DNA from 2 places in the Hydrotalea sp. GW822-HT8A01 genome. Region 1 is predicted to be linked to the other one. Evidence: riboswitches for the same ligand, from Rfam matches in the RefSeq annotation. Region 1 holds a riboswitch; the other holds the start of a gene.
What was found. Region 1 has a riboswitch for cobalamin ahead of metE (5-methyltetrahydropteroyltriglutamate--homocysteine S-methyltransferase). Riboswitches for the same ligand answer to the same signal wherever they lie in the genome.
Positions count from the first base shown of each region.

Region 2: another riboswitch for cobalamin. It lies ahead of AC3QLY_RS02595 (TonB-dependent receptor plug domain-containing protein); the one in region 1 lies ahead of metE (5-methyltetrahydropteroyltriglutamate--homocysteine S-methyltransferase).

Region 1 covers NZ_CM179506.1:1,440,546-1,445,099, forward strand. The annotation lists gene AC3QLY_RS06345 (DUF3050 domain-containing protein) at 593-1,402, shown strand; cobalamin riboswitch at 1,740-1,930, shown strand; gene metE (5-methyltetrahydropteroyltriglutamate--homocysteine S-methyltransferase) at 2,105-4,432, shown strand.
Region 2 covers NZ_CM179506.1:588,949-593,502, reverse strand. The annotation lists gene AC3QLY_RS02600 (DUF6580 family putative transport protein) at 1-426, opposite strand, end outside; gene AC3QLY_RS02595 (TonB-dependent receptor plug domain-containing protein) at 442-2,376, opposite strand; cobalamin riboswitch at 2,510-2,700, opposite strand; gene AC3QLY_RS02590 (TMEM175 family protein) at 2,798-3,100, shown strand; gene AC3QLY_RS02585 (hypothetical protein) at 3,069-3,392, shown strand; gene AC3QLY_RS02580 (APC family permease) at 3,585-4,554, shown strand, end outside.

The DNA of each region.
Region 1 (4,554 bases):
GACAATGAACCAACTCTCATCAGCGTAAATTAGCTTTATCTGCGGGAGATGATTTTTCCGATGAATCCGCAGATGAACTACAGAATAGGTTGATTTTAAAAATAAGTAAAAAATTTTCTGTGTAATCCTCTGTTACCGTTGTGGTTTATTTTTTCACGCAAAGCCCGCAAAGTATAGGCGCAAAAGGCAGGGAGTTGGATTAAAATGTAAATGATTGATCCATCAGCGCTATCTGCGGAAGATTTTTTTCCCGCTGAACTCGCAGAAAAATGCAGAAAAATTATTTGATAAAAAATAGTGATGTCATTTTTGAATTTGTCTATCATTAATTGTAGATTCATCAAAATAAATGAAAGAAATTTTGCCTAACATAATTATTTGTGTGCTGTTGGCCTCATAGGAACCAACAATCAACTTAAGTTTACTATCATCTTTATTGCAGCATGGGCGTATCAATTGATCGATAGCTTTTTCTTATCTACCTACTCTTAATTAAATTTTTGTGCAGATGATTTGTTCATTACTTTGCATGCTTCAAAAAAAACAATGCATACTTAATTTAAATAATTAATAAAATTAATACATTTAAAAGATGAACGAATCAATAGCGCATATAAAAAAGGCAATAGAGCCTTACAGACAACAAATCATGCAGCATAAAGTATATGCAGCCATTAGGAATACGGATGACCTGAAGGTTTTTATGCAGTATCATGTTTTTGCTGTTTGGGACTTCATGTCATTATTAAAAACATTACAAAATAATTTAACCTGTACTGTCATCCCCTGGTTTCCCAAAGGTGCTGCTGATACAAGATACCTTATCAATGAAATAGTAGTGGGGGAAGAGTCTGATATGGATAGTTTTGGCCATAGAAAAAGTCATTTTGAACTTTATTTGGATGCCATGCAGCAATGTGGCGCCGATACTAAGCCAATGGAAACATTTATCCGCGTGTTAAAAAATACCGGTAATATGGTTACTGCATTTGCAGCAGCTGAGGTGCCATCAGCAGCACGTGAATTTGTTGACTTTACATTTGAAATCATTAACAGCCAAAAAGATTATTTGCAATCAGCCATCTTTACATTTGGGCGCGAAGATTTAATTCCGGGGATGTTTGTTTCAATGGTTAATGATATACATAAAAACTTTCCACAAAGTATCTCAATTTTCAAATATTATCTGGAAAGGCACATTGAAGTTGACGGCAACCACCATAGCCAGCTTGCCCTGCAAATGACAACAAACTTATGTGGTACTGATGAACAACGTTGGAAAGAAGCAGAACAGGCAATTATTACCTCTTTACAAAAGCGTATAAGCCTGTGGGATGGTGTTTATAAACAAATAATAGCACCAACAACAACTGCCAGCTTAAACGTTGTAAAAGCAGAATAATGGTGCAGGTAAGCTGAAATGCTTCAGACATAAATAATAAATAATGGTTTGCTATCGTGATAACCGTTAATATTACCAACCATTCATTTTTAAAGGTATTGATTTCGGAATGAATGTTATATTCAATTGCTGTTAAAAGGATAAAACCCTAAATAAAAGTTTTGTGTTATATAGTCACAATAGTAGGAACAATAATACTAAAGTTGACAAAAAAAACAAAAGAAAGGCTAATCGATAACACATGTATGGCTTGATTTGATTTAGGGTAAAATTGCAGAGATGAAATTTTAATAGAAAGTTATAATATATTTGTATTCAAATAGTTCTTTACTACATTTCTTCATCAAACGGAAAAGGTTTTACTTAACGTAAATTAATAGGGAATTGTGTGCAAATCACAAACTGTCCCGCAACTGTAAGTAACGTTAAATTTTTACCCTTGTGTATCCACTGTTTTGCCTTGAGCGAGATGGGAAGGACGGTAAAAATGTTACAAGTCAGGAGACCTGCCTTTACCGTGTTGACAATGCTTTCGTGGAATGAAGCAGACAGTCAGAATTGATGTGCCCATTATTTTGCAGGATTATTGACTCTTGCAGGATTCATTGTGTGCATACCATTTCTTTCACTTCTTCTACAAAACATTATGAGGTTTAGCAAAAGAGCTTTAAACTGATTTCATCATTTTAAAAGCATCAAAAAATGCAAACACACAACTTAGGCTACCCGAGGATAGGCAGCCAACGTGAACTCAAAAAAGCTTCCGAGCAATATTGGTCGGGCAAAATTCCTGTACAGCAATTACTGCAAACAGGTAAAACCATTCGCCAGCAAAACTGGCAATTACAAAAAGAATTAGGTATTGACCTGATACCTTGCAATGACTTTTCTTTTTACGACCATGTATTGGATATCAGCTTAATGGTTGGAGCAATTCCGGAAAGGTATCATTCATTGATGGAAACGAAACAATTGCCAGACATTGATTTGCTTTTTGCAATGGCAAGAGGTTACCAAAAAGATGGCTATGATGTTACTGCCATGGAAATGACTAAGTGGTTCGATACCAACTATCATTACATTGTTCCTGAATTTACTGCCACTCAAAAATTTACTTTATATTCAAATAAAGTGTTAAATGAATTTTTAGAAGCAAAAGCAAATGGTATTCAGGCAAAGCCTGTACTACTGGGGCCAGTATCTTACTTACTTTTGGGTAAGGAAAAAGGAGAAGGCTTTCACAGGCTTGAACTCATCGAAAGACTGTTGCCTGTTTATTTGGAAATATTGAAAAAATTAGATGATGCTAATGCCCACTATATCCAATTTGATGAACCTTGTTTAGCACTTGACTTGAGCCAATCAGAACAACAAATTATTGTAAAAACATATCAGAAAATAAAGAATAAATTACCCGGCCTTCATATAATTTTAACAAGCTATTTTGAATGTTATGGGCAAAATCTACAAACCGTATTAAGCCTTCCTGTGCAAACAATACATCTTGATTTGGTACGCTGCCCATCACAGTTAGACGATATCTTAGCAACTGATTTTGTGAAAACAAAAACCAATCTTTCATTAGGCTTAGTGGATGGCAGAAACATTTGGAAAAATGATTTTCAGCAGTCGCTTGCATTAATTGATAAAGCAGTTAAAATAATTGGAGTAGAAAGGATTTGGATTGCTCCTTCTTGTTCATTAATCCATTCACCTTGCGATCTGGAATTAGAAACAAACAATAAAACATTAAAACCTGAAATTAAACAGTGGCTTGCCTTTGCAAAACAAAAAATTGACGAAGTGGTAACGCTGAAACAATTGGCAAATAAGGAACATCAGGCAGATGCAATTTTAAAATTGCAGGAAAATATGGAGGCACATCAAAGTAGGAAAATATCAACTCTTATTCACAATCAGAGCGTAAAACAACGTGTTGCTGCTATTACTGAAAAAGATACACAGCGCTTCAATGATTTTTCTTTGAGAAAAATTAAGCAACGTAAAGCCTTGCAATTACCCATGTTCCCCACTACTACTATCGGTTCATTTCCACAAACTGCCGAGGTAAGAAGTTGGAGGACTAAGCTTAAAAAAGGCGAAATTACACAAGAGCAATACGATGATTTAGTTGCAAAAGAAATATCAGAGGCCATCCGTTGGCAGGAAGCAATGGGTATTGATGTATTGGTGCATGGAGAATTTGAACGCAATGATATGGTGGAATACTTTGGTGAACGATTAAACGGATTTGCATTTACCCAAGACGGCTGGGTACAAAGCTATGGCAGCCGTTGTGTAAAGCCACCAATTATTTATGGCGATGTAAGCCGCCCTGCACCAATGACATTGCGGTGGACTTCTTACGCTCAATCGTTAACCCAAAAATGTGTTAAAGGAATGCTTACAGGCCCTGTTACTATTTTGCAATGGAGTTTTGTTCGTAATGATCAACCACGCAGTGAAACCTGTAAACAGATTGCTTTTGCCATCCGTGATGAAGTAATGGATATGGAAAAAGCAGGTATAAAAATTATACAGATAGATGAACCAGCCATTCGTGAAGGGTTACCATTACGAAAAGAAAATTGGCAGGAATATTTACAATGGGCTGTTGGAGCATTCCGAATATCGGCAAGTGGTGTACATGATGAAACACAAATTCATACACATATGTGCTATTCTGAATTTAACGACATCATTCAAAATATTGCCGACATGGATGCTGATGTGATTACAATTGAATGCAGTCGTTCACAAATGGAATTACTGGATGCTTTTGCCGATTTTAAATATCCCAACGAAATTGGTCCCGGTGTTTATGACATTCATTCGCCAAGGGTTCCTTCTAAAGCAGAAATGATAGCATTAATGGAAAAAGCAAAAGCGTTTATACCTGCTGAGAAACTATGGGTAAATCCTGATTGCGGTCTGAAAACAAGGCATTGGGATGAAACAAAAAAAGCATTGGTAGAAATGGTAAATGCTGCAAAAGAGTTGCGATTATCTGTCCATCAACCTAAAAATTGATAATTTGATAATTAGGTAATTGCATACTGTAATTACCTAATTATAACTTATTAAATAATTAAATATTATTTATCATAGTCAATTGATACTGCTATTTGTTTATATGATTGTATGAGTTGTTT
Region 2 (4,554 bases), 850 kb from region 1:
GATATCTAATCCACCAAACCACCAAACGGGTAAGTCTGTAATAATCCAGTGTGCCAGTGCAGCCGCAAATGCCGCGGTGATTACCGTACTCATTTTTACATGCTTAATCAATGTGCCTATTAAAACAATTACTGCAAATGCAAGATAAGTGTATATCCATCCTTTGTACAGCAACCCGTTACCGTAACCTGCATAAATGGTATGCATCATTATCACATCACTAAAAAAAAGAGCACCTAAAGGAAATGCATATTTTTTCCAGGGCTGATTGAAATAAGTACCACCAAATAGCCCCATGGCACCAATGGGCGTAAAATTGGCCAAAGGCGATAGGGTACTGCCTGCATTCCAAATACGCAAAGCAGCGGCTAATAAAATAAACAACAATACAATTGCTGTTGCCGGATTGAATTTTTGAATAGACATAACGATTGTTTTAATTTAAAAGTTAAAATAAGCCCCTGTCATCATATTAAAGCGTTTGCTGTTATAGCCTACAATATCAAAATATTGTTGGTCGGTAATATTGTTGAGCGAAGTAAACAGGCGAATTTGTTTGTTAACCCGGTAGCTGATAAAACAGTCAACAGTATAATAAGCGGGCTGTAAATCAGGTCCAATATCATAAGGCCCTTTTAAACGAGTACCTACGTATTTAAAGGCCGGTGCAATGGTAAAGCCTTTTACGGGCGAAAGGGTAAGTACACTGTTCATCACAAAATTAGGACGTCGGAACAGGTTGTTTACACTAACACCATTTTGAATGCCATGCCCGTCAATATAGGTAAGATTATTACTCCAGGTGCCAATTGTACCAATTTGTGTATTGCTTTCTACTTCAAAGCCATAGTCGTGTTGTTGGTCGCGATTGATGTAGTAGCTGTTGTAATTGGCATCGGTATAAAAAATAATCAGGTTTTTGGTATCTCTTTTAAATGCAGCAAGGCGCAGGCTCATTTTTTTATCTGTGCTTTGGGTTTGGAGTCCAATTTCATAAGTAGTACTGCTTTCAGGTTTTAAATTTTTGTTGCCATAAGCGCTATACAATTGATACAACGAAGGAATATTATAGCCTGATGAAATGTTAATAAATAACTTGGTATTTTCATCAATTACAAATGAGGGATTAAGGGTATAAGTTGCATTGTTACCATAAATGGAATGGTGGTTAACGCGGCCACCGGCTTCAAAATTAAACCCATGAATATTCAGCAACAGCAAAGAGGCATACGCCGAAAGCTGGTTAACATTGGCGCTGTCTTTTCCCAGTTCAGAGGTGTAGGGTCCGTAAGGTCCGGTACTGAAATAGCTTTGGCTGGTGTTTTGATGTTGGTACTGAATACCCGAAACCAGGCGAATATGTTTTTGGAAACGGATACTGCCAAAGGTTTCTAACGTAGTGGTATTGCCGTTATATTGCTGGTTCGAATAATTGTAATAAGGGCTCGAAACATAAGTGCTGTCGTTTACATAATGGCGGTTGGTCTGCTGGTAACTTCCCTGTAAAGTCCAGTTTACTTTTTTGTGTTGAAAATCTAATGCCAGTCCACCCAAATTATTTTTATTGTTAAGGGTATAATCTTTTTCATCGGTAAAAGCACCGGCAGGTAAATCGGTTTGGTAATGGCTAAAATTGCCAAACGCTTTTGCTGTTAATGAAGGTGAAAAATGGTAACGGGTTTCAGCCATTACGCTGCTTTGCTCAAAACCATCTTTTTTAAAGTTCTGCTTACCCGTACTATCATAAGCAGCAGGGAAACCGGCGCTTTTAATGTAGTTGTACTGCACCAAATAATCCCATTTTTTAAGCGAGCCGCTAATGCCGGCACCACTATTGAAAGTGTTATAAGTGCCATAAGATGCGTTGGCATTCAGGGCCATTTTCTTTTTGGCTTCTTTTTTTAGAAAAATTTGAATAACACCTGCAACGGCATTGCTGCCCCATAAAGTACTTTGTCCGCCTTTCAGAATTTCAATACGTTCTACCTGGTCTAAAGGAATATTATTCAGGTCGAATGAATTGTTGATTTGTGAGGGGTCGTACACCGGCACTCCGTCAATCACAATTAACATATTGCCTCCAGAAGCACCACGGAAGTACAAATCTAAATTAGTACCCAATGCATTGTTGCTGCCATTAATAAAAAAACCTGCCTGTGTATTCAACAATGCAGCTAAACTGCTGCCTGCATGGTTTTGAATGGTTTTTTGATCAATTACGGTTACAATTTTACCCGTTTCTGATTCTTTAATAGGTGTTTTAGAAGCGGTTACTACCACCTCGTTTAACTGGCGGGTGGCCATAGAGTCTTGTTGTGCAAAAGCTGCATAGCCCAAAGCTATGGATGTAAGAAGGAGCGTTAATTTTTTGCTCATTGTTGATTGTTTTTAAAATGAAACAATGAGCTTTCAGGAAAACAAAAAAACGGAGAAATATAATTGACTGCTGCAGACAGTCTTTTACATTCCATGCTTTTCACCCGAAAGCCGTGAATGACAAACTCATTTTTCAATGAGGCTGTATCTGGCAGGTCTTCTGGCTTGGGGCTTTAGCACCTTCCCATTCCGTTTTAGGAACAGTGGTTGTTATCGCTTTCTCTTTTACTGAGGCCCTTACAGCTACGGGGATAGCACCGGAATTACACCGGTTTCCCTTTTAATCCTTCTATCACAATGCATACCGTTGAAAGAATGGCTTGCAATGCAATAAAAAGAACCAAATACAAGGCAAAAATAGTAATTGCTTTGAATTGTACATTTTTTATTTAATTTCATTTTTTTCACCGAATGATTCACCATGGGAAAAGGAAGATTGGAAGCTTTTAGCGATGGCGTAATAGCCATAATTATTACCATAATGGTGTTAGAGTTTAAAGTGCCACATACTGCTACATTTAGTGCATTACAAGCAATATGGCCGGTATTGCTAAGTTATATTTTGAGTTTTATTTATATTGGAATTTACTGGAGTAACCACCACCATTTATTTAATGCAAAGTGTTGCGCTTGTAAACGGCAAAATATTATTGAAAATTTGTATTTGTTTTTTTGGTTGTCATTGGTACCATTTGTGTCGGGATGGATGGGAAAATCATTTTGAAAGTTTACCGGTGGTATTGTATGGCTTTGTGTTATTAATGAATGCCATTGCTTACTTTATTTTGGTTCGTACGTTAATTGCATTGCATGGAAAAGAGGCTGCTTTAGCTGCAGTCATAAACAATGATGTTAAGGGAAAAGTTTCAGTTTATATTTATATTATTGCCATTGCAGTTGGATTTTGGAATGCCTGGGTGGCTTTGTTTTTATATGGGGTAGTAGCTGTTATTTGGATTGTGCCGGACAGGCGTATTGAAAAAAGAATCATCTCAACTTCTAAACCAATATATTGAGCTGTTTTTTGAACAGATATGTGCCATTGCTTATTGCCGGAAAATGATGCTTTATGTTCAATTCATGGGTCGGTTTTTAGGGTGGTATCTATCCTGCTATTTATGCATGGATAGAAAGTGGCCTATAGAATGAACAGCTTTTTCTGTGTTTCATTGATTTCTTTACTATATTGAGTGCCATACTTTAGCAACATGCAGGGAAAACAACAACTGAATTTGTTTAGCTTTACCATGATTGTAGTAGGGCTGGTAATTGGAATGGGTATTTTCAGAACCGCCGCTACTTCTGCCAAGGATGCCATTACGCCATCTGTTTATTTTACTGCATGGATATTGGGTGGATTGATAGCTTTTTGTGGTGCTTTAACATATGCGGAAATAGGTAGCCGTTACCCGGTTACCGGCGGGTATTATAAAATATTTTCAGTAGCCTATCATCCTAGTATTGCGTTTGCCATTAACTGTATCATTTTAATCAGCAATGCTGCATCACTAAGTGGCGTTGCATTAATAGGAAGTGGTTATATTACAAAATTGTTTCCCGGTCATCAGTGGACGGATATTGATAAAGCCATTATCAGTGCCGGGGCTATTTTAGTGTTTTATGGTATTAATTTAATGGGTTTGCGTATGAGTGCAAAGGCTCAAAATATTTTAATGCTAATTAAAATAGGAATGATAGTGGTACTCATTGCGGCCTTGTTTTTTCCATATCATCAGGCAGTAGCAACAGCAAGTGTTATGGCTGATAGCACTCCACATATGAGCTGGATTCAAAGTTTAGGGATTAGTCTCATAGCTGTATCGTTTACTTATGGAGGCTATCAGCAAACCATCAATTTTGGTAATGAAATCAACAAGCCGGCCCAAAATATGCCCCGTGGTATTTTTATGGGCATTACCATCATTATTGTATTGTACTTATTGGTAAACCTGAGTTATTATCGGGTTATCGGTTTTCATCAGATGAAAAATGAAACAGAAATTGCTTATGTGTTAATTCAAAATGTATTTGGTATTCGAGGTGCTGAAATTTTTTCATTCTTTTTGTTTGTGGGTGTTCTTTCTTATGTAAATGCCTTATTGCTTAGCAATCCAAGAGTCATGTATGCAATGAGTGATGAAGGTTCATTGCCTAAAGCATTTGCTGTTCAAAATAATA